Regions from separate parts of the Agaribacter flavus genome, predicted to be linked through region 2. Evidence: predicted binding sites of a transcription regulator. Region 2 holds the regulator's gene; each other region holds the start of a gene.
What was found. The regulator sigma-54, encoded in region 2, starts transcription at its own class of promoters, with help from an activator protein. The targets are predictions, from matches to a motif close to GTTGGCACGNNNNTNGNNT.
Positions count from the first base shown of each region.

Region 1: the regulator sigma-54 is predicted to act here: its motif matches at 5,460-5,478, upstream of ACFOHL_RS09620 (LPP20 family lipoprotein).
Region 3: the regulator sigma-54 is predicted to act here: its motif matches at 5,809-5,827, upstream of flhA (flagellar biosynthesis protein FlhA).

Region 1 covers NZ_JBHRSW010000015.1:33,337-41,194, forward strand. The annotation lists gene flgA (flagellar basal body P-ring formation chaperone FlgA) at 1-612, shown strand, start outside; gene flgM (flagellar biosynthesis anti-sigma factor FlgM) at 767-1,096, shown strand; gene flgN (flagellar export chaperone FlgN) at 1,148-1,582, shown strand; gene ACFOHL_RS09615 (ligand-binding sensor domain-containing diguanylate cyclase) at 1,706-4,714, shown strand; gene ACFOHL_RS09620 (LPP20 family lipoprotein) at 4,880-5,329, opposite strand; gene ACFOHL_RS09625 (flagella assembly protein FlgT) at 5,635-6,819, shown strand; tRNA gene ACFOHL_RS09630 (tRNA-Arg) at 6,875-6,951, shown strand; gene smrA (DNA endonuclease SmrA) at 6,975-7,556, shown strand; gene ACFOHL_RS09640 (ArnT family glycosyltransferase) at 7,625-7,858, opposite strand, start outside.
Region 2 covers NZ_JBHRSW010000008.1:44,861-52,718, forward strand. The annotation lists gene ACFOHL_RS06740 (calcium/sodium antiporter) at 1-827, shown strand, start outside; gene ACFOHL_RS06745 (KpsF/GutQ family sugar-phosphate isomerase) at 833-1,792, shown strand; gene kdsC (3-deoxy-manno-octulosonate-8-phosphatase KdsC) at 1,792-2,346, shown strand; gene lptC (LPS export ABC transporter periplasmic protein LptC) at 2,350-2,907, shown strand; gene lptA (lipopolysaccharide transport periplasmic protein LptA) at 2,879-3,487, shown strand; gene lptB (LPS export ABC transporter ATP-binding protein) at 3,484-4,212, shown strand; gene ACFOHL_RS06770 (RNA polymerase factor sigma-54) at 4,289-5,806, shown strand; gene hpf (ribosome hibernation promoting factor) at 5,833-6,120, shown strand; gene ptsN (PTS IIA-like nitrogen regulatory protein PtsN) at 6,128-6,571, shown strand; gene rapZ (RNase adapter RapZ) at 6,603-7,472, shown strand; gene ACFOHL_RS06790 (HPr family phosphocarrier protein) at 7,474-7,746, shown strand; gene mgtE (magnesium transporter) at 7,824-7,858, shown strand, end outside.
Region 3 covers NZ_JBHRSW010000004.1:459,464-467,321, forward strand. The annotation lists gene ACFOHL_RS02050 (protein phosphatase CheZ) at 1-53, opposite strand, end outside; gene cheY (chemotaxis response regulator CheY) at 80-463, opposite strand; gene ACFOHL_RS02060 (RNA polymerase sigma factor FliA) at 502-1,230, opposite strand; gene ACFOHL_RS02065 (MinD/ParA family protein) at 1,241-2,092, opposite strand; gene flhF (flagellar biosynthesis protein FlhF) at 2,089-3,636, opposite strand; gene flhA (flagellar biosynthesis protein FlhA) at 3,669-5,768, opposite strand; gene ACFOHL_RS02080 (hypothetical protein) at 5,923-6,384, shown strand; gene flhB (flagellar biosynthesis protein FlhB) at 6,566-7,696, opposite strand; gene fliR (flagellar biosynthetic protein FliR) at 7,725-7,858, opposite strand, start outside.

The sequences.
Region 1 (7,858 bases), on a different contig from region 2:
GCAGAAAAAATCCGCGTTGAAGTGGAAGAATTCGTCATTCGAGCACTCATTGACGGGTCGGACGATGACATTCATGTAGAAGTAAAAAAACTCGATCCTCGCATCCCTCTTCCCGACTGTGAAGAAAGGTATGTTTTTTCTACCAATAATTACGACACTAGGCTTTCGTCCGTACCCGTAAAAGTGGAATGCCGCCATTTGAACTGGTTCACCTATGTGCATGTGACCATAAAAAGGAAGCAAACAGTCATAGTATCTTCTGGTGCCTTGAGCCCTGGCGCAATATTATCTGAAAATAACCTGACTCCTGCCGATATAGATAAAAGTCGTTTAAGAGGGTCGACTTATGCTGTACCCGACATGCTGATTGGTGCCAGGCTCAAGCGCAGAGTACGTGAAGGGACAATCATAACCAGTAATATGCTCTGCTTTGTCTGCAAAGGCGATCGCATTACCGTGAGTGCAAATGTGGGCGGACTGGCGGTAAAAACAAGCGGCATTGCATTGGAGGACGGCGTGGTAGGCGAGACTATACGAGTAGAGAATACCTCATCTTCAAGGCAGATCAATGCTCGTGTTGTGACAAGTACACAAGTCGAAGTAAATATCTGAGTGTAAGACCAGTGTGGCACGTTTAGTGCTAATTCAATCGTATGAGATAAAGGCAATTGAAAAAACGACAAAAAAATGTCAGTTTTGGTACTAAAGTTTTTTTAGCTATGGCCGATACCCAGTACAGAGGTAATAATTTGGTGGTGAACTTATTATGGCAATAAACAATATAAACAATACTGCAAAACCGCAGCTGGAAGCGCAAAAGCTCGCGCAACAACAAGCGCAAGGGCAAACGTCTTCTGCATCAGTTGCAAATACTAACCAAGCAGCGTCTGCACCTAAGCAAGATTCTGTTTCGTTAACACAATCTGCGCAACAATTGACTAGTGTTCAGAAAAAAGGCTCTGAAGCGCCGGTTAATCAAGAAAAGGTTGAACGCTTGAAGAAAGCTATTTCAGATGGTGAGTACCGCGTAAACCCAGAAGCATTAGCAAAGAAAATAGCAGTGCTTGAAGCGCAAATATTAGGCGTAAAAGCGTAGTTTACACTATTGAACTACGCTCAAGACAAGGCAGTATGCTAGGAAGGATTTATGGCGAGCAGCTTAGAAAACGCAATCAGTAAGCAATCAGAATTGTTGAATGACTTAAAAGCAACACTCGAGCAAGAGTTACACTTGATATCGTCTCGAGAGCCAGAAACCCTGATGCAGCTTCTTACTAAAAAAGAGAGCTTACTCAGCCAGATTGAATCTCAAGACCAAGCTGTCGAAATACTATATAAAAGAACTGTCGACACGGGCAACAGTGTTGATAATGCGTGTAATGAGCTTCTTGAGCTTTGCAAAAGTACTTTAGAAGAGTGCAAATATCTCACCCAAATCAATGCAAAGTCAGTAGAACAAGGGCAGCTCAAACTCGTACATTTACGCAATACGATGTTAGAACTTCGAGCTCGAGAGAGTATGACCTATGATAAAGCTGGACGCACCACCGGCGACGCCAGCAGCAAAGGGATAAGCGTCTAAGCGCCCTCCCTTGATATAATCGCCTTATATTTTGAAAGGTTTGTACTTACCTCACTTTAATCATACCATTCTCAAACTGATCGTTTTTTATACAATCATTAATCAAGATTAGTGAGATATTGGTTGATAGCGAAAAAGCTGTATTCTCTCGAACAACACATATGGCGTTTTTATGTCAAGCGCTTGCTGCTTTTCACTGCCTTATTCACGTCAAGTTTTTCATTCGCTTCAACATCAAACTTTCAAACCAGAAACATAGGTATCCAAGATGGGTTGTCGCAAATATCGGTAACAAGCATTGCTCAGGATATTCATGGCAACTTATGGTTGGGGACACAAGCGGGAATCGACAAGTTTAACGGCAAAGAGCTAATCTCAATCGACGACATTCCCAGCTTGAGGAATAAGCTTTCGGGTAACTTAGTTTACGACCTCACAATACATAAACAATCCAATGATCTTTGGATTGCCACTATGGCAGGCTTAGACAAGCTAGATGCCAACAGCGGACAGCTGGAAAGTATTCCATTGCCGCAAGCAAATACCGAGCAAGCCTCTATTGTAGTGAGAGCTTTGTACTTTGACGAAAAAAGTCATCTTTGGATTGGTACCAATAAAGGGCTGTTTATCGGCACACCAAACACTGACACTAACACTGACAAAACCATGCACATTCGCTTAGTCAGTGACGCAGTTGACACAACTGATGTAGTGAGCAAAAACAATATTGTGTATCTGAGCAGTAAAACCGGTTTACATCGCTTCAACTCCCAAACTAAAGAATGGCTCCCACCTCTTTTAAATAACAAAAGTCTGACGCGTATCATAATAGACAAGGCAGGACGTATTTGGGCAGGAAGTAGCAATAGTGGGGTATTTCAGATCACGTTTGATAAGTCACATTTGCCTCAAAGCATTCGAAACTTATCTGTTCAACAAGGACTATTGAGTCCACAAGTAAACGACCTCATTCAACTAAACACAGGGGTTATTTGGGTGGCAAGCTCAAAGGGCATCAACTTAGTTCAGGAGGATTTTCACTCTATTAAACGCAACCAAGTTATCACAATAGTAAAAGATAAAAACGTACTGAAAATTTTTCAAGGGAAAGACGGAACAATATTTTACGGCACACTAGATACTGGCTTATATATTGTTAACCATCAGCGGCCATTATTTAATCGTGCCGAAATACCAAAGGCTCAAGCCGTATATGATATCGAAATCCTAAATGAGTCAGATGTGCTTGTATCCACGGATCAAGGTTTGTGGCTGTTAAATGAAGACTTACAAGCAAAACTTAGTTATGACTTCTCACATGATTTTGATAAAGATATTTCGCATTACGCCATTACCTCAATTTGTCATTGTGGTACGCAGGATTTAACATTTTTAGCGTCTTCGGCGGGCTTGGGTGCAATAGACCATGTTACAAATACAGTGGAACACTACGATTTAAAGGGAACAAAAATTTACACCTTGGCAAAAGCACGCAATGAAAAACTTTGGTTGGGCACATATGACCAAGGCTTGTTGCTTTATGATCCGCAACAAAAGCAAGTACTCGCAAGTTATCCAATGCCCCATGTGTCTTATATATTGTCAACTCACGGTAACCAAATATTCGCCTCGACAATAGATGGCTTGTACGTACTCGAACAAGAAAATGGCATAGTCGCGCATTTTCGTGCAAATGGAGAAAACTCACTCCACGCTCAGGCCATCACGTCTGTATTGGCGTTATCTGATGGTGATTATCTATTGGGCACACTAGGCAAAGGTGTCGAACGAATGAGTACTGCAGCGGAGAACACCAATGCTTCTTTTACGCGCTTATTTACAGACACGCCCATTGCAACCTTATCAATTGGAGCCATGGAACAGGATGACCTAGGTAACATTTGGCTCAGCACCAACAAAAACATTGTTAAAATAAGTCGGGACTTAAGCAGAATAGAGTTTTTTGATGGCTATACAGGCGTGAATTCCTCTGGGTATTTTATTGGTGCTCATGCGACAGACAAGTTTGGAAGAATATTTTTTCCTGGCGTATCGGGTTTAAGCTATTTTCACCCGAGTGAGATACTCAAGCCCAAAGGACAGCCATTAGTACAATTTACAAAGTTCAGTACTATTTCTCATGGCAGTCAACATGCTCATGACGAAACCCACTCGTTAGCTCATCACCTTCTTAAACCTCTCGACTCGATGCACGTATCACCCGATGTCATCATGATGTCAATCGGCTTTGCAGCAATTGAATACAATGCACCCAACAAAATCAAATATGCCTATCGTTTACTTGGTTTCGATAAGCATTGGCGAGAAATTGAAACCGACAAACAAGAGCTAACTTTTACCAACCTTTCTGCAGGTTATTATCAACTGCAAGTGAAATCGACCAACCCCTATGGCGAATGGTCCGGTACACCCGCAACATTACAAATTGAAGTTACTCCGCCTTGGTGGCAGCGAAAGCCGGTCATTATGGTATTCGTCTTAGCCAGCTTTGGCTTTTTGTATATCCTCTACAAATGGCGAGTTTATAGTCTAGAGCGTCAGTCTGCTCGATTAACTAAATTAGTTGAAGAAAAAACCAGCGCGCTAACAGAAGCAAACATGCGACTGCGCGAGCTTGTTACCCTAGACCCACTCACCGGTATTCTAAATCGAAGAGGCTTTAACCAAGCGGCAGCGCGCGACTACGCTGCACAAACACGAACACAGCTAGCCAGCTCAATCATTATGTTTGATATCGACTTCTTTAAAAAAGTGAATGATTCATACGGCCACGAAATAGGTGATATTGTTTTAAACAAATTGTCAGATTTTGTGAAAAGCCAATTAAGATCTTCCGATGTTTTTTCTCGCTGGGGCGGCGAAGAATTCATCATTTTATTGCCAGCTACTGAGTTAGAAGTCAGCACCTGTATTGCTGAAAAGTTGAGAAAGACTGTTTCCGAACAATTACTGACAGCGAGTGAGCGAACGATATCGTTGACAATCACTTGTGGTGTAGTCGAAGTGTCAAATAGTGAAAACTTGGAAGAGGCAATTAGAAGAGCAGATGCCCTGCTCTACCAAGGCAAAAACATGGGTAGAAACACCGTGGTTAGCCAGTTTAAAATATAGCAGTAGAGACTCAAGTAAGTTTAGCGTTGTTCAAAAACACAACAATCAAACAGGCAGAACGTTGTCGGTTTCTATTCGCAAAAGAGGCAAAACTTTTCCCCTCAAATCAGTACTTCTGGTTTCAGTAGAGTTATACCTTACGACAAACATATTCCTGCTCCAACCCTAGTAATAACTGACTTTTCTGATTTTTTTGGGTTTGGCTGTTGATAAATATAGATCGTATACCGTCGCCATATTTAACTCTAACTCTGTTGCATAGGTATCTTCACCAACGGGATAGGTTTTTACTACTCTTGCACCACGGATCACGCCTTCAACAGAGGATTGAAGCTGGTTGTTTGTTAACACAAGATTGGCTAACGATTGTTCACCGTCAACTTTTTGTCCATAAACTTGCTCGGCTAACTCTCGATATGCATCGAGCTTTGAAGCTTTGATCGCTTGCAGTCGCTTAATCGAAGCATCCCCACCCAATTGCGCATTTATTGGTGCGTAACCAACAGCCGATAGTATTGGGTAACTCTCGGGTTCAATTGTTTCCCACTCAACATGTTTAGTGAACAGTGATTGGCAGCCACCCAACAGCAACGTGCAAATACCAAACGAAATCATGGCTAGGCTCTTGCATTTCAAATAGTTAAATGACCAACGTTTATCAAATATATCACGCATGTTTCAGCTCTTTTTTATCGGCGATCACAGCAAATATTCTGCAATTATCAAATAGGGATTATTAGTGATTTAGCAAAGCTTGTGCCAACGCTCAGTCAATATAGATACAAGATGTGAAAAGGTCTTTAGATGCTAGGGTCTGTTGACCTTTGGTATCAAGCACAAAAATACACATATTTCAGGGGATCTGGCATGGGAGTTGAATATGTTCCAAATAGTAAGCAAGGTGAGAATGGTCTATCGCTATGACGAATAAACAAAGTAAGTGCTCATGGGCAATTTCAGTACGTATAGTTGGGTTTTACCTGTTTTGTATCATTGCCGGTACCCCCTATACCTATGCAGCATGGTTTTCGGCAACAGGCCAAGCTGTTGTTGTTGACGGCAATAAAGAACAAGCCAAGCAACAAGCCACGCAAGAAGCAGTAAAACAAGCTTTACTCTTTGCTGGCGCAAGTGTGAGAAGCGTACAGCAAATAAGCAATGGTCTACTCACAAATGACCATATCGAAATCCGTTCAGGTGGAGAAGTTAATAGCGTCGAACTCATAGATGAAATATATCAAGATGGCGTTGTGTCTGTGTCGATTCGTGCCGATATTTTTGCGCAAAAAAATCAATGTAGTGCTGCAGATTACACCAAAAGACTAGCTACAACATATTTTCCGATTCGCTACGAAGCACAAGCGAGTATAGGTGGAATTAATAAATTGGGCGGTGAGCTCGCCTTACAAATGCAAGACATGATCAATACCTATACGCCCAGTATGCACCTCTCACATATTGAACCTTATGTATTTGACTGGCATCAGGCAGACATCGCCCATCATGCAAAGTTTTTAGCGAATAAAACGAATACCCAATACGTGCTAATTGTCACCTTAGACGACATTAGCGTAGATACTTCCAAACCTTCCGCATTCGAGTTTTATCGTCAGGCAAAACATGCAAGAGCCTTCAATTTTACTCTCAGTTTGATCAATGGTGCGACCGGTGAAAACCTATACACACAGCAATACAACTCAAGATCACCATGGATGTTTGATACACATGAAACGGTAGATGTGAGCTCACAAGACTTTTGGCTAAGCCAATATGGGCAGAATATAAAAGAACAACTGCAATCCAGTATTGCTGACCTCGAAGAGTTTGCACTTTGTCAACCGACGATGGGCAGAGTATTGGCAGTAGCAAATAACCAATTGCAAATTAACCTCGGCCGCACGCACCAAGTACAAGCCGGTGATCAACTTACCTTGTTTAATGTTAAGCAGATTTCTGACCCATTTGGTCAGGAGTATCGTCAATTTGTGCTGCATCCGACCACATTGGTGGTGCGACAAGTGTTCAGTAACACAGCGACAGTATCAGCAATAGATAATGGGCTACTTGGTAATGTGCAACCGAATGATTACGTAGCTCGGCAATAAGATTCGCTTTGGGTATTTTCAAAAAACGGAAATTTCGTTAGGATATCCGGCTAAAGCGTCCTTAGCTCAGCTGGATAGAGCGGTCCCCTCCTAAGGGACAGGCCGCAGGTTCGAATCCTGCAGGACGCGCCATTGAATTTGCGTAGGAGGCGGTGATGACCAGTGAAGCAAACGATCTATCCTTTTATGAAGAAATGGCTGACGTAAAACCTCTAGTGGTCAAAGAAAAATTTATCAACAGCAGTTCTCGGCCTCCGTCCTTAGCACAAACCCTAAAAAGACAAGCAATTGAAAAACAAACGGCGTTAGACGATAACGGATTAAGTATTGAATACGTCAATCCCGTTGCTCCTCTGGATTTCATTTCTTACAAAAAAGACGGCGTGCAAGAAGGTGTATACAAGAACCTGCGTTTGGGCAAATACCACATAGATTCTCGCTTGGTACTCAAGCATCTGGGATTTGATGATGCGCGTTTAAGCCTGTATCAAACGATCACTGAGTGCCACGAAAGGGGTGTGCGCACACTACTTATTGACCATGGGATAGGAAAAAACAGTCAACCCTTTCCAGCCTTTATAAAAAGTTATGTCAATCAGTGGTTGCAGGAAATGGACGCCGTCATAGCTTTTCATACTGCGCTAAAACAACATGGAGGCTTAGGCGCGGTGTATGTGCTTCTCAAAAAGCACCCAAACCAAAAACTACTGAATAGAGAAAAGCATCAAAAGCGTTAGTGGCTTACAATCAGTAGATTCTAGTTAACCTGATGTGATGCCGAAAAGGGGCAAACCATCACATCAGCTTAGTTTTTTTCAAGCGCGACAAATGCCCAAATGTCATTTTGGCTGATTATTCGCTTTTTACCATTTAATTCAGCCATGTCTGCTATTCTCACAATGGCAGCGTTGTATTGCGGATAAAAACCTAACTTTGGCCTCATGTCAGGTGCTTGACAACCCGTAACAAACTGCACCGCATTATTGTTTCGGGACTTAACGACTATGTTTCGCCCGCCCTCTTTTCGACAATAGTCTTC
Region 2 (7,858 bases):
TTGTTGCAATGGGCTCTTCAGCGCCAGAAATTGTAGTCAGCGCGACAGCTTCGTTAGCGGGTAAAACAGATACGGCAGTAGGTAACGCCCTCGGCTCCAATATCACGAACATTGCTTTAGTATTGGGCTTCACAGCTATTATTAAACCTTTACTTGTATCATCCACTACCTTAAAAAGAGAATTACCTGTTCTCTTGCTTATTTCATTGTTGGCCGTTTACTTTATTGATGATAGCTACCTTTCTCGAATCGAAGGCATTGTACTTATCACCTTGTTCGTTTTAGTCATCGCTGGGATGGCACTGCTATCATTTAAAGTGGACAAAGGCGATCCGCTCATAGCTGAAACTGAAGACGAAGTACCGAGTGGCGTTAGTACCCAAGCAGCGGTTTTTTGGGTGGTAGTCGGACTGATACTTCTCCCCTTAAGTGCTAACTTTCTCGTCGACTCTGCCGTTTTTATCGCAAAATATTTTGGGATTAGTGATTTGGTGATTGGTCTAACAATTATTGCCATAGGTACTAGCTTACCGGAGTTGGCTGCCAGTATAGCCGGAGTACTAAAAGGAGAAGACGACTTAGCACTTGGTAACATTATCGGCTCAAACATATTTAACCTGTTAGCTGTATTAGCCATGCCTGGTTTGATAATGCCTTCGGAAATTGACGGCTCAGCTTCAAGTAGAGACTCCATGATCATGCTGGGTTTAACTGTGCTGCTATTCATTTTTTGCTTCAATATTCGCGGTTCAAGGCGAATATCAAGAATCGAAGGTAGCATTTTTGTTATTAGCTTTCTCGCTTACCAATACTTCTTATTCATGTGAGAACAATGAGCTATCTAGAATCCGCAAGGCGTACCTTTGAAAACCAAGTAAATGCCCTTATCGAATTGAGTCAGTCTCTAAATGAAGACTTTTCAGAAGCATGTACCTTACTACAAAGATGCAAAGGCAAAGTCGTGGTGACCGGTATGGGAAAGTCGGGGCATATCGGCAATAAAATTGCCGCGACATTGGCAAGCACGGGCACGCCCTCATTTTTTATGCACCCAGCTGAAGCAAATCATGGTGATTTAGGCATGCTTGGCACTGAGGATGTAGTAGTCGCGATTTCAAGCAGTGGTGAAACCTCTGAGCTTCTCAACATACTGCCATCTATAAAGCGATTAAAAATCCCGATACTGGCTATTACCAATAATAAGCATAGCAACCTAGCTAAATTTGCGGATATTAGTTTGGATTTAAACATTAAGAATGAAGCCTGTTCACTTGGTTTAGCGCCGACAACCAGTACCACAGCAACACTTGTGTTAGGCGATGCGTTAGCAATCGCATTGCTTGAATCTAAAGGTTTTACACAAGAAGACTTTGCCTTTTCTCACCCAGGAGGCTCGTTAGGAAAACGCTTGTTGCTCTCCGTAGCCGATGTCATGGTAACGGGTGCAGCAGTACCTGTGTCGCAGTACGATGATGTGCTCTCAACAGCCTTATTCGAAATATCATCAAAAGGCCTAGGCTTAACATCAATAGTAAAAGATGATGTGATGATAGGTGTATTTACTGACGGCGATTTACGCAGGACTCTCGATAAACAAGTAGATTTGCATACCGTTGCCGTTGAAGATGTAATGACAACTCCTGGCTACACTATTCCCGCTAGTGCACTTGCCATGGACGCAGTGAACATGATGCAAGAAAAACGAGTCAATGCTCTAATAGTAACCAATGAAGTAGGTAAACCTGTTGGCGCATTAAATATGCACATGCTTTTACAAACAGGCGTTATCTAATGAATACAGTCGACACATTATATGGAAAAGTGCCTTCACATATTTTAACAGCCTGTAAAGATTTAAAACTCTTGGTACTTGATGTCGACGGTGTATTGTCAGACGGCTATGTATTCATGGGCAATAGCGGTGAAGAGCTAAAAGCATTCAATACCAAAGATGGTTATGGTATCAAAGCAGTGATAAGTGAAGGTGTCAAAGTTGCCGTTATCACGGGTCGACAGTCAAATATCGTTGAACAGCGAATGCGCTCTCTAAACGTCAATTACATAGTACAAGGGCAGGAAAATAAAAGCCAAGCCATCAGAGCTATTATGACCGAATTAAATTGCACAAAATCATCCGTTGCAAGTATCGGTGATGATATGCCCGATATTGGGCTATTTGACAACAGTGGGATAAAAGTTGCTGTCAACGATGCCCATCCTTATATATTGGGTCAAGCAGATTTTGTTACCTCGCTTGCAGGCGGTCGTGGCGCAGTGAGAGAGTTTTGCGATTTGATATTAATGGCTCGCGGAGCCTTATACAAGCAACACAGTGCGAGCGTATAGCCTATGAATAGAGTCGGTTGGAGTGTCGCTTTCGTTTTCTCTGTCGTCTTAGGTCTTTACTTGTTCATTATATACGATGACGAACAGCCCCCCAGTCAAACTGACAGTGAGTTGTCGATGACCCCAACGTATGAAGCTATTAATTTGGACAGTAAGCTTTATGATGACGAAGGATTACTCAGTCATCAAGTGTCTGCTGACAAAATGGAGCATTATCAGCAACTAGGGTTTATGGTTTTTGACAATCCGGTATATACTGTGTTTCTTGAATCTGGCGAACCTTGGCGTATTACCGCTGAAGAAGGCACATTATACGGCAGCAGTAGAATTCAATTAGAACACAATGTAAAAATTATCAACTTAAATACCACTGAATTCGTCAAGCAGATACAAACAGAGTACATAGAAATAAACCTCGACCAAAAGACCTTATTTTCGGATCAAGAAGTAGAAATTTTCGGTGACAATTACTCAGTGAAAAGCATTGGTATCCAAGGTAATTTAGCCACACAACAATACGAGTTAAAGCAACATGTTCAAAGCCAGTATTTTCCGCAATAGATACTGCATAAAAACAACTAGTAAGGTAGCCCTTTCTGCCTTACTTTTCGCTGTTTTTACCGCCGCAGTCGCGCAAGAAGCTGACGAGCAATCAGACTCAGAGGAAACGCAACACAATATTGCAACAGACTTTCAGCAGACGATTAAAATTCGTTCTCGAAACCAGTTGCTCAACGGCAAAAGCAAAACATCAGTCCTTGTGGACGAGGTATTGATTTTACAGGGCAGCCTAAAAATAACTGCTGATAGAGTAGAAATGAATGCTGCTGCTGGCAAGGGCAAAGAAGTCATCTCAGCTATTGGTCAAGCAGCCACATATCAACAAAAACTAGAAGATGGTAGTTTAGTATCCGCGCGAGCAAGTTCTATAAAATATGACGTGGCGACACGCGAGATCAGCCTGACGGGTAACGCGCAAATTTCTCAAAATGACTCTACAGTCTCCGCTGATAGTATTGCATACAACATGACTGAACAAAAAATCATCGCAAGCACAGATGGAAACAGTGAAAAAACGGTCAGTACTGTCATTAGCGTAGGCGATTTTGACAATAGCGAAGACAAAGGCAATGAAAAATGAGTAGTACGCTTTGTGCTAAAAACCTCGCAAAATCGTATAAATCCAGACAAGTAGTACGTGATGTAAGCATTGAAGTGTCTACAGGGCAAATAGTCGGATTGCTTGGCCCGAATGGAGCTGGTAAAACAACTACCTTTTACATGATAGTCGGTCTTGTGCAGCTCGATAAGGGGGAAATATCCATCGACCAAAATGATCTGTCATTATTGCCTATGCACGAACGCGCGCGGCATGGTATCGGGTATTTACCACAAGAGGCTTCTATTTTTCGAAAATTAACTGTATTTGAAAACTTAATGGCCATATTGCAAACGCGAAAAGAGTTGAGTAACCAACAACGAGAACAGCAAGCTGACGAATTATTGGACGACTTCAACATCAATCATATTCGCAATAATTTAGGCATGAGTTTATCTGGTGGAGAAAGGCGAAGAGTAGAGATAGCGAGAGCTTTAGCAGCAAACCCCAAATTTATTTTGCTCGATGAACCCTTCGCAGGTGTTGACCCAATTTCTGTTAGTGATATAAAGAAGATTATATATCAGTTAAAAGATCGTGGCATTGGTGTGCTGATCACAGACCACAATGTGAAAGAAACACTAGACGTTTGTGAAACCGCATACATCGTTAGCCATGGTTCTCTAATAGCCTCAGGTAGTGCAGATGATGTATTATCAAACCAAGAAGTTAGAGACGTGTATCTTGGCGAACAATTTTCGATGTAGGTCTTTGCATGGTAGCTTTAAATTATTGTTCTGTAACCAGATGTAATTTCGGCTTAGATGTAAAAAAAGGAAAGTAATGAAACCCTCGTTACAGTTAAAATTTAGTCAACAACTTACCATGACACCCCAGCTTCAACAGGCTATCAAACTGTTGCAGCTATCTACGCTTGACCTCCAACAAGAAATTCAAGAGGCGCTAGAATCCAACCCTCTCCTTGAACTGTCCGAAGCAAATTTTGAGCAAAATGATGCGACTAATAGCAAAGGTGACGACAGTTCTACCGGCAGTAATGCAGAAACGCAAACCAATGGGGAAACCAATGCCTCATCAGATACATCTGTCAGTATGGAAGATGCGGTAGACAGTCACGATGCACTTCAAAATGGTGATTTACCCAATGATCTTCCCATTGACAGTTCGTGGGACGAGTATCTTGGCTCCAGCTCAGCGCCGGTAAAAATGATCGGAAGTAACCCTGATGAAGATTTTGTTTTTCAAGGCGAGACGACCGACTCCATTCAGGATCACTTGTTTTGGCAAGTACAGATGAGCCATTTCACAGAAGTAGATAAAAGTATTGCGATAGCCATTATAGACTCGATTGATGAATCAGGGTACTTAACAAGTTCTTGTGAAGAAATAGTTGAGTCACTCGACAACGAAGAAGTAGAAATCGAAGAAGTAGAGTGCGTACTAAAACGTATTCAATTACTTGATCCTATCGGCTCAGGTGCGAGAAACGTGCAAGAATGCCTGCTTATTCAACTCAAGCAATTTGCTCAAGGTACGCCATGGCTAGAAGAAGCGAAAGACTTGATTAAAGAGTATGCAGAGTTATTGGGGAGCAAGGATTATCGCACTCTGATGCGTAAAACCAAGTTAAAGGAAGAGCAGTTAAAAGAGGTGATGCGCTTACTAAAAACCTTGAATCCTCGACCAGGTAGCGCTATCTCAACTAAAGAGCCTGAATACATTGTACCAGATGTCAATGTATATAAAAACAAAGGTATCTGGATGGTGGAACTGAACAACGATGCCTTACCAGCCCTTGCGGTGAACGAAACCTACGCTCAAATAGCAAAAACTTCAAAAAATCAGAACGATTCACAATTTATTAAGTCACATTTACAAGAAGCAAAGTGGTTTATTAAAAGTCTGGAGAGTAGAAATGAAACCCTACTCAAAGTGTCACATTGTATTGTGTCCAGACAGAAAGAGTTTTTTGAAAAAGGCCCAGAAAAAATGATACCCATGGTATTAAATGATGTGGCAGAAATGGTAGATATGCATGAATCAACAATATCGCGTGTAACGACGCAGAAGTATATGCATACTCCCAGGGGGATATTTGAATTAAAGTACTTTTTCTCAAGCCACGTGGCGACAGACTCCGGCGAAAATGCCTCGTCCACAGCAATTCGCGCGCTTATCAAAAAGCTCATTGCCGATGAACCACCGGCTAAACCCCTCAGTGATAGTAAGATTGCCCAATTGCTTGCCGATCAAGGAATTAAAGTTGCTCGGCGAACAATCGCAAAATATAGGGAATCGTTAAACATTCCCCCTTCCAACCAACGTAAAAGTCTTATCTAGACTCAATCTAAAGAGGACCTAGCATTATGCAAATTAACTTAACTGGTCATCACGTAGACATTACAGATTCACTGCGTAATTACGTCGACACTAAGTTTGAAAAGCTGGAACGCCACTTTGACCACATCAACAACGTTCATGTAATTTTGAATGTGGAAAAGCTAAGCCAAAAAGCTGAAGCAACCTTACACATAAGCGGAGGTGAAATATTTGCAAATTCGGAGCATACTGATATGTACGCAGCAATCGACGGCTTGATTGACAAGTTAGACCGACAAGTTATTAAGCATAAAGAGAAACTAAAACGACACTAAGTCAAATATGATCATTTCTGACATAATCTCGCTCGACCGAACGCAATGTTCGGTCGAATGCCAAAGCAAAAAGAAAATTTTTGAAATTATTAGCGAAATTGCTATTAAGCAGCACCCCTCGCTCAATCAAGTAGACGTGCTCAATAGCTTACTCTGCAGAGAGCGCATGGGGAGTACCGGCATTGGAAACGGAATTGCCATCCCTCACGGGCGAATAGAGGGTATCTCAAATGTTATTGCTATCATTGTTACCAGTGACCATGCTATTGATTTTGACGCCATAGACAATCAACCTGTTGATATTTTTTTCGCATTACTTGTACCCAAAGAACAAGCAGATTCCCATTTACGCGCCTTGTCGGGAATTGCACAAAAACTCAGTGACAAATCAATTGTGAAAGCGATTCGACGCGCACAAAATAAAAATGAGATTGTGGCAGCGCTAGCTTAGTAACTTACCCAATCCAAGCGAGAGGTTATCAGTGAAACTACTTATCATCAGCGGAAGATCAGGCTCAGGAAAATCAATAGCATTACGCTCACTCGAAGACCTCGGATACTACTGTGTCGACAACATTCCTGTTCATTTACTGCCCACACTAGTTAGTGCTATTTCAGATGAACACGAACAAGTAGCAGTCAGTATTGACGTTCGAAATTTGCCTCGTGCGCAGAAAGAAGTGAGCGAAGTACTCGACTATTTACCTGATTTTTGCGAAATCACGATAATATACCTCGACGCAAGTGATGACGTATTAATTAAGCGCTACAGCGAAACTCGGCGCCTTCATCCGCTATTTAAATTGAGTAACTCACTTACGGATGCCATCTTAACTGAACAAGAAATATTAAGGCCCGTCGCAGAAAAAGCCGATTTAAAAATTAATACGGATCAGCTATCCATACATGAACTGGCGGAGCTAGTTAGGGAGAGAGTACTAGGAAAGAAAACGGCTGATTTGGTCATTGTATTCGAATCTTTTGGTTTTAAATATGGCTTACCCAAAGATTCAGACTATGTTTTTGATGTGAGGTTTTTACCCAACCCCCATTGGGATCCCGATCTTCGTCCCCTAACAGGCTTGGACGGACCTGTTGAAGTATTTTTGTCTGGACAACCCTTAGTGATGAAGTTTATTTGGCAAGTCCAAAATTTTATCGCAACGTGGTTGCCGCACCTAGAACGCAACAACCGCAGCTATGTGACCATATCAATTGGCTGCACTGGTGGGCAGCATCGCTCAGTGTTTGTTGCGCAAAGCTTATCAGAAGCTTTCAAAGCGAGTCATGGTGACGTGCAAATAAAACACCGTGAACTGAAACGTGTCAAACAAGAACTTGAGAACAAATAGTATGAAGCTTGAACGCTCGGTAACAATAGTCAATAAACTGGGTTTACATGCTAGGGCAGCGACAAAGCTTGTTCAACTAGCTAACCAGCATTCTGCCGAAATACTACTTATCCAAGATGACAATCAAGCACCCGCAAACAGTGTATTAGCATTGATGATGCTTGAAAGCTCGCAAGGTAAAACCGTTGATATCGTGTGCTCGGGTGATGATGCACAGTCTGCCATGGATGCAGTCGTAAAACTGATTGAAAATAAGTTTGACGAAGACGAATAAATTCTTAAAAATCAAAGATTCACACAATTGTCACCGATTCGGTGGTATACTCAGATAAGGGAAAAGAAAGGGTTTCTATGTCTGAAGTCGCAGAACTTATCACCAACACGCA
Region 3 (7,858 bases), on a different contig from region 2:
GCCACAAGTTCTTTCGCTTCTTCAAGCGAAATCAAGGCAGTTTCGTTTGTCATAGCCTAAACCTCTATTAGTAATGTGCTTAGCCTAGACGTTCGAAAATCTTGTCCAGTTTCTCTTTCAGCGTTGCTGCTGTGAAAGGTTTAACTACATAACCGTTCACCCCAGCTTGCGCTGCAGCAACAATTTGTTCTTTTTTGGCTTCAGCCGTTACCATTAACACGGGTAAGTGCTTTAGCTTGTCGTCTGATCGAATCGCGCGAAGCAAGTCTATACCTTGCATGCCGGGCATGTTCCAATCGGTCACTACAAAGTCGAAATCGCCTTGTTGTAACATCGGCAACGCTGTATTGCCGTCATCTGCTTCCTGGATATTGGTAAACCCTAGATCTTTCAATAGGTTTTTAATGATTCGCCGCATTGTTGAAAAATCATCAACAACGAGGATTTTCATATTCTTATCCAAAACTACCTCCAATGTGGAATAATATTATCTGTATAACTCTATTCAGCCGTACGCCACGATTGCATTTTAGCTTTGAGCTTAAGCATCGCTTGACTGTGAATTTGACTCACTCTTGACTCACTTACTTCAAGTACTTCACCAATTTCACGTAAATTTAACTCTTCGTCGTAATACAACGATAAAACAATCGCTTCACGCTCTGGTAATGTAGTTATCGCCCGAGCCAGCGCTTTCTGAAATGATCCTTGCATCATTTCTTCAAAAGGACGGTCAGATCCCTTGGTTTCTTCGTTCGTCAATACGTCTTCAGATACGCCAAGGTCTTCAATTCCAACGAGTTTTCCGGCATTTACCTCATTCAACATTTGATGATAGCTTTGCAAAGAAACATTTAGTTTTTCTGCTACTTCGTTATCGCGCGCGTCTCTCCCCGTTTCTCTTTCGACGGTATTGATTGCTTCGGTAATGGCGCGAGAATTTTTATGCACTGAGCGCGGCGTCCAGTCTCCCTTGCGGATTTCATCTAACATCGCTCCGCGAATACGGATGCCTGCAAAGGTTTCAAAGCTCGCTCCTTTAGAGCCATCAAAATTTCGAGCCGCTTCTAATAAGCCAATCATGCCCGATTGAATCAAGTCATCTATTAACACACTAGCAGGTAACCTTGCCATCAAGTGGTGTGCAATCCTCTTAACCAGCGGCGCGTGTCTTTCGACAAGCTGATTTTTGTCTATTTGCTGTTGATATACTGTCACTTTATTACTCACTTTTGCTTACCTAGTCTTGCAAAGACACTAAATTCTCGATGAAGAACTCGAGATGCCCACCGGCTTGAATCGGCACAGGCCACGACGCGACGTTTTCCGCTAGTTGATTGATGGCTTTCGCCGCTCCAGAAGCTGGATATGCATCGACAATGGCTGTTTGCTTGCGTATCGATTTACGCACATTTTCGTCAAAGGGTACGATGCTCACTAGCTCTAAGGCTACATCGAGAAACCGCCCTGTCACCTTCGACAGTTTATTGAATAATTCTTGACCTTCGCGCTCACTCCTCACCATATTGGCGACAACTTTGAAGTTAAATACGCCGTGCTCGCGGTTGAGTATTTTTATTAGTGCATAGGCGTCAGTTAGTGAAGTTGGCTCGTCACATACTACGATAATGACGTCTTGTGCTGCCCGAGAAAAGCTGACCACCATGTCTGATATACCCGCTGCAGTATCAACCAGCAGCATATCGATAGGCGTTTGCAATTCGCCAAACGCGCGTATTAGTCCAGCGTGCTCTCTGGCACCGAGTTCTGCCATGGACTGCGTACCAGAGGTAGCCGGTGCGATTTTTACACCGTGTGGGCCTGTGACCAGTATTTCATCGAGTGTGCAATCGCCAGAAAGGACGTGTGATAAATTGCGATCCACGCGTAAACCCAGCATGACATCAACGTTTGCCAAGCCTAAATCCGCATCTAAGACCAAAACACGGGATCCGCGTTTGGCAGAGGCAATCGCCAAATTGAGGGTAAGGTTTGTTTTGCCAACGCCACCTTTACCACCGGTGACTGCGACTACTTTAATCTGTTTGGACTGATTCATTCGTCTTAAGCTACTCGCTTGATCTACCATCATAAACCACCAGCACTCGCTAGTGGATTACGCGGTTGTTGAGGCAATCCATATTTTTTATAAAGTTTAGCTGCGACAAGTGTCAGGTTACCTGAGTCAGCCAGTTTGATGTCTTCCGGAACGCGTTGACCATCTGTAACATAGCTCAATGATAAATCATTTTCAATCACAACACTCAATGCCTCGCCCAAGCTGTAACATTCGTCCAGCTTGGAGAAAATGCAACCGCGAATATCTGTGTGGCTGTATGTTTTTACTGTTTCATTTAGCACTTTGTATTGAGAGCCTGCAGGCAACACTAGATACTTTTTGATATCTACGGATAAACCATTTTCATACTCATTTAATTGCTCTATGAGTCTCGCATCTCGCTGACTGAACCCTGCTGTATCAATCAGAATTAAACGCTTATTGCGCATTTGGTAGAGAATCTGATTTAGCTCATCAGCATTTTGTGCCTTTTTCACGCTACAACCAATAATACGGCCATAGGTAGCAAGTTGCTCAAACGCTGCAATTCGGTATGTATCAATGGTTATCAGAGCAACCTGATCTGATCCATATTTTTGTGCATACTTCGCTGCCAATTTCGCAAGCGTTGTCGTTTTACCTGTGCCAGTCGGACCAACTAATGCCACGATACCCGCTTGGTTTAGTATGTCATTACTACCCACAACTAAGCGATTCGACAGCAGATTGAGCAAATACTTCCAACCTTCTTTTTCGTCAATCTGGTGAGGCAAGAAATTAATAAACTGTTGACACAGTTGCTCACTGATCCCCATACCTATTAGCTGTTCATGGAGATAATGATGTACAGGATTGTTGCGACGTTTGCGCTCTTCGGATAATTCTGAAACCTGAAACTTTAAAACATTTTTGATTGATTCTAATTCTGCTCTAATGCTGTCTAGCTGTTCTGGCTCTAATACACTCGGCGGTGGGCTTAAATTTGCCGCTTGCGTATTACCAAAATCTTCATCATCACCCAACTCACTAAAGGCGGGTGAGCGCACCATGCTGTCATCTGCTCGCAAGCTTTCTCTTAGTAAGCTTTCTCTAGCCGAAGTCGTTCTGGGTATGTTTTCTGTCGGTGTATTTTCTCTAGGTATATTGCGCGCTTGAAAGTTTGTCTGAGCTTGTTGATGGACATTCCGCGCTGTATTTTGTGTAAATTCAGTAGTGTTTGCCGCCCCCTGAAGTTTAGGTGACGCTTGCTGCATGTCTTGGGTTTGCTGCCTATTGTTCGTCTCGTAACTCTGATGAGTACTCGTTGCAAATTCGGTTTGCCCGTTAGACGTTTGCCTTTCTAACAACGCTCGCAAACTGTCATTTTCTTCATTGCCGATGATCTCACTAAAGCTAGGTTTTGCACTCAGCGGTGGTGCCGGATCGGGGTTGGCAGCAGAAGGGTCAACCGCAGCCACTAACTCTACGCCATTCGACTTCTTCTTATTTGACATTATAACCGCGTCACCACCAAGCTCATCTTTGACTTGTTTGAGCGCTTCTCGCATATCTTTGCCAAAAAAACGTCTAATTTTCATAACTTCCTCTTGAGTATGTATGGCGCGTCACTTTATTGACCTACCGATGACACTATTTTTATTTGTTTGTCATCAGGAATCTCCTGATAAGACAGCACGTGCAAACCACTGACAGATTGTTTAAAGAACCTTGCCAATACTGGTCTTAACAATCCTGAAGTTAACAATACTGCCGGTTCTCCTGCGACCTCCTGTTGCTGTGTCGCGTCGAGTAAAGACTGTTGTAATTTTTCTGCCAGGCCTGGTTCAATACCAGCGCCATCTTCACCACCTGCCTGCAGTGACTTATGCAACATCTGTTCCAAATCGGGAGCCAAGGTAATGACAGGTACTTCTTGCTCACCATTGTTTATTTCTTGTACGATCAAACGTTTCAGAGCAATACGGCATGCCGACACCAAAACTTCGGGGTCTTGGCTCTTGGGACCAAATTCACTGAGCGTTTGGACAATGGTGCGCATATCTCTAATTGGTACACCTTCAAACAATAGGGTTTGCAAGACTTTTACGACCGTACTCAAAGCAAGTACATCAGGCACTAAACCTTCAACAAGCTTAGGATGTGTTTTTTCTAACATATCCAATAGTTGTTGCACTTCCTCATGCCCCAATAACTGGTATGCATGATTGGTAAGTAATTGACTGAGATGGGTGGCAATAACTGTCGCTGTATCGACAACCGTATAACCCATGGTTTGAGCATGTTCTCTCTGGTTGGCTGGTATCCATACGGCGTCTAAGCCAAAAGCCGGATCTTTGGTAGGCGTTCCTTCAAGCGTGCCAAAAACTTGCCCAGGATTAATCGCCAATTCATTGTCATGGCTAATTTCGGCTTCGCCCACGGTGACACCCATCATCGAAATAGTGTAGTTGCTAGGTGCAAAATCTAAATTGTCACGAATATGTACCGCTGGCACTAAAAATCCTAGCTCTTGTGATAACTTCTTACGCACACCTTTAATTCGACTGAGTAGCTCTCCACCCTGAGATTTGTCCACCAATGGGATCAAGCGGTATCCCACTTCTAGACCAATTACGTCTACGGGTTGCACGTCATCCCAAGTCAGCTCCTTCACATCCTGTGCTTCGGTATTTACATCGGGTAAGGTCTGTACTTTAGCCGCATCCTCTGCCAGTTTTTTCGCTTGCCAATCTCTATAAAAAGCATAGCCGCCGGCTGCAGCAGAAAAACTTAAAAACGCAAAATGAGGCATACCCGGCACAATGCCCATAACAAATAGAATGGCTGAAGTGATGTACAACGCTTGTCTGTTCGAGAGTTGCTCGCGGATCTCGTCGCCCATTTCTTGGCTATCGTTTTCTCGCGTCACAATAATGGCAGTGGCGACAGAGAGCAGTAGTGATGGTATTTGTGCCACCAAACCGTCACCGATGGTAAGCACCGTGTACACTTCCATTGCATTACCAAAGTTTAAATCATGTTGATACATGCCAATAAACAAACCCCCAACAATGTTTATCAACATGATGAAAAGGCCAGCAATTGCATCGCCCTTAACAAATTTAGACGCACCGTCCATCGAACCATAAAAATCAGCCTCTGAGGTGATCTCTTCGCGACGTTTACGCGCCTCATCTTGGTCGATGTATCCGGCATTCAGGTCTGCATCGATTGCCATTTGTTTACCGGGCATTGCGTCTAGCGTAAAACGCGCACTAACCTCAGAAATACGGCCTGCACCCTCGGTAACGACTTTAAAATTAATGATCAATAGAATCGCAAAGACCACTATACCAACGGCGTAATTTCCGCCAATCACTACCTCGCCAAAAGCCTGAATAACTTTACCGGCTGCATCTCCACCTTCGTGTCCTTCCAAGAGGACAACCCGCGTCGATGCGACATTAAGCGCAAGTCGCAAAACAGTCGCCACCAATAGCACCAAAGGAAAAATACCAAAATCAATAGGACGTTGGGTAAACACACAGACAAGGATAATGACCAAGGAAAGCGCGATATTAAAGCTAAACAGTACATCCAACAAAAACGCTGGCATGGGCAGTATCACCATACCCATCAATGCCAGTACAATGATAGGTGCACCTAGTCCGCTGGTGAAATTTTTTACACTGTCTTTGTCGACTCGCTGAAAAACACTCGCTAACTGCATACAACAAAATTTTGACTACTGTTTGAGAATACATGAGGTATTTCAACAAGCGTGCCAGAAGTCTTTTAAAAATCTATATCTACAGAAAAATACAATAAGGCCGATGTACTGGGGAAGAATTTGTAGGAAAAACAGGCCATTCGATAAAACAGATATGCAAAACCGGCTAATGATACTTCCCGTTATGTTGTTTACCTCGCATTGTTACGCGCAAGTGCCGATAGAAATCGATGCATTAAATTTTGGCGATATTCCGATCGAATCCGGTAGCGTGTGTACCTTGGACAACACGGGTAATATAGTTGGGAGCTGTGACGCATCTAGTCCAGATATTAGCCTAGGACGCATTTTGGTCGAAAGTTTGCCCAAGAATACAGAAATGTTTATATCAGTGGCGGGGAGTAATTCCGCCAACTTGTCTCTGTTGGTATCAGGGCAAGTCACTGCGGCCTCACAAACCACGACGTTTACAGATGGTGAACAAATACAAATTCGCTCGCGTGGCAGCAACAATACCGCCGATATTCTTATTGGTGGAGAAATCCGTACCTTGCAAACACTTACTAATGGTCAAAGCTACCAAATTGGGTACACAGTGACGATAAATATCCAATAAACCAACGCCACATCCGAGCAATAAGCTCACCTTGTAGAGGGGAAAACCGCCATCTGAAAGCCGCTTTGCGTCATCCTTGGCCGCTTAACAAAAGGCATCCATGCCTTTTGAAACTTTCAGATGGCGGTTTTCCCCTCTACAAGGTGAGCTTATTGCTCAGATGTGGCGTTGGTTTACTTATTTACCGGCGTAACTCAGGCGGAATTGGCAAGTCCTTTTTCAGTGGTTTGGGTCTTGTACCTTTGCCCGCTTTAAAGGCTTTTAACTGATAAACATATGCCAATATTTGTGCCACAGCCATAAACAGCTTTTGCGGGACTTCGTGATTTACTTCAGTAGAGTAATATATCGCGCGAGCAAGGGCAGGTGAAGCAATCAAGGGCACATCATTCGCAGTACCAATTTTACGAATGTGCATAGCAAGTTCATCTATGCCTTTTGCTACTACAATAGGGGCGCGTTCGCCGTCTTGGTCATATTGTACTGCGACAGAATAGTGTGTCGGGTTAGTAATGATGACATCAGCATTAGGTATATCTTGCATCATACGGTTAGCAGCAGATTGATATTGTAGTTTTCTCACTCTGCTCTTTACGGCTGGATCACCTTCTGCATTTTTACGCTCATCTTTCACTTCTTGCAGTGTCATTTTCAGTTCTTTGTTGTGCTTGTGACTTTGGTAAGGCACATCTATCAACGCAATCGGGATCATGCCACAGCACAACAATAAGAAAGCCCACTCAATCATATCTAAAGCATGAAACAGGTTCATGGGGTATTGCTCAAGATCGAGGTGTAGCGCTTCGTCTTTAAAAATAATTAGAGAAATATAAGCCATGGCAATAATTACTGTAACTTTGCCAATGGCTTTTAATAACTCGACCAAGGCATCCGTCCCAAACATACGTTTAAACCCAGCCTTGGGGCTGAGCCGATTGGCTTTTGGCGCCGCAGAAGACCATGTAAAGTTGTACCCTCCCAAAGCAATCGAACCGTAAATACCGCCAATCATGGCAATAATCATAAACGCGACAAGCGGAAAAGCACTTTCCGTTATCGACATTTTTAGGATCTGAAACATGTGGGTGTAATCGTAAGTCTCATCTCTGGATAAGGTAAATGAACGTTTGGTAATACTGAACATGGCAGACGCAATCATCGATCCGATTGCAATAAGGGCAAAGGCACTCGCCACGAGTACTAAGGTGGTCGCGAGTTCTTTTGAACGCGCGACCTGCCCTTTCTCTCGGGCGTCTTTGAGTTTTTTGGGTGTGGGTTCTTCCGTTTTTTCGTAGGAATCAGTATCAGCCATTTGCGTTACTCATGCCTCCTTTACCCAGTTATATGGACGGTGTCGTTGGGCATATTGCCAACAAACCACACATTAAGTTCTGAGCACGCATCCACTGTTGTTCAAAGTGCAGTGCCTGGTTGCTCAATGTTATCCAAATGATGATTAAGCCCATAATTTGCG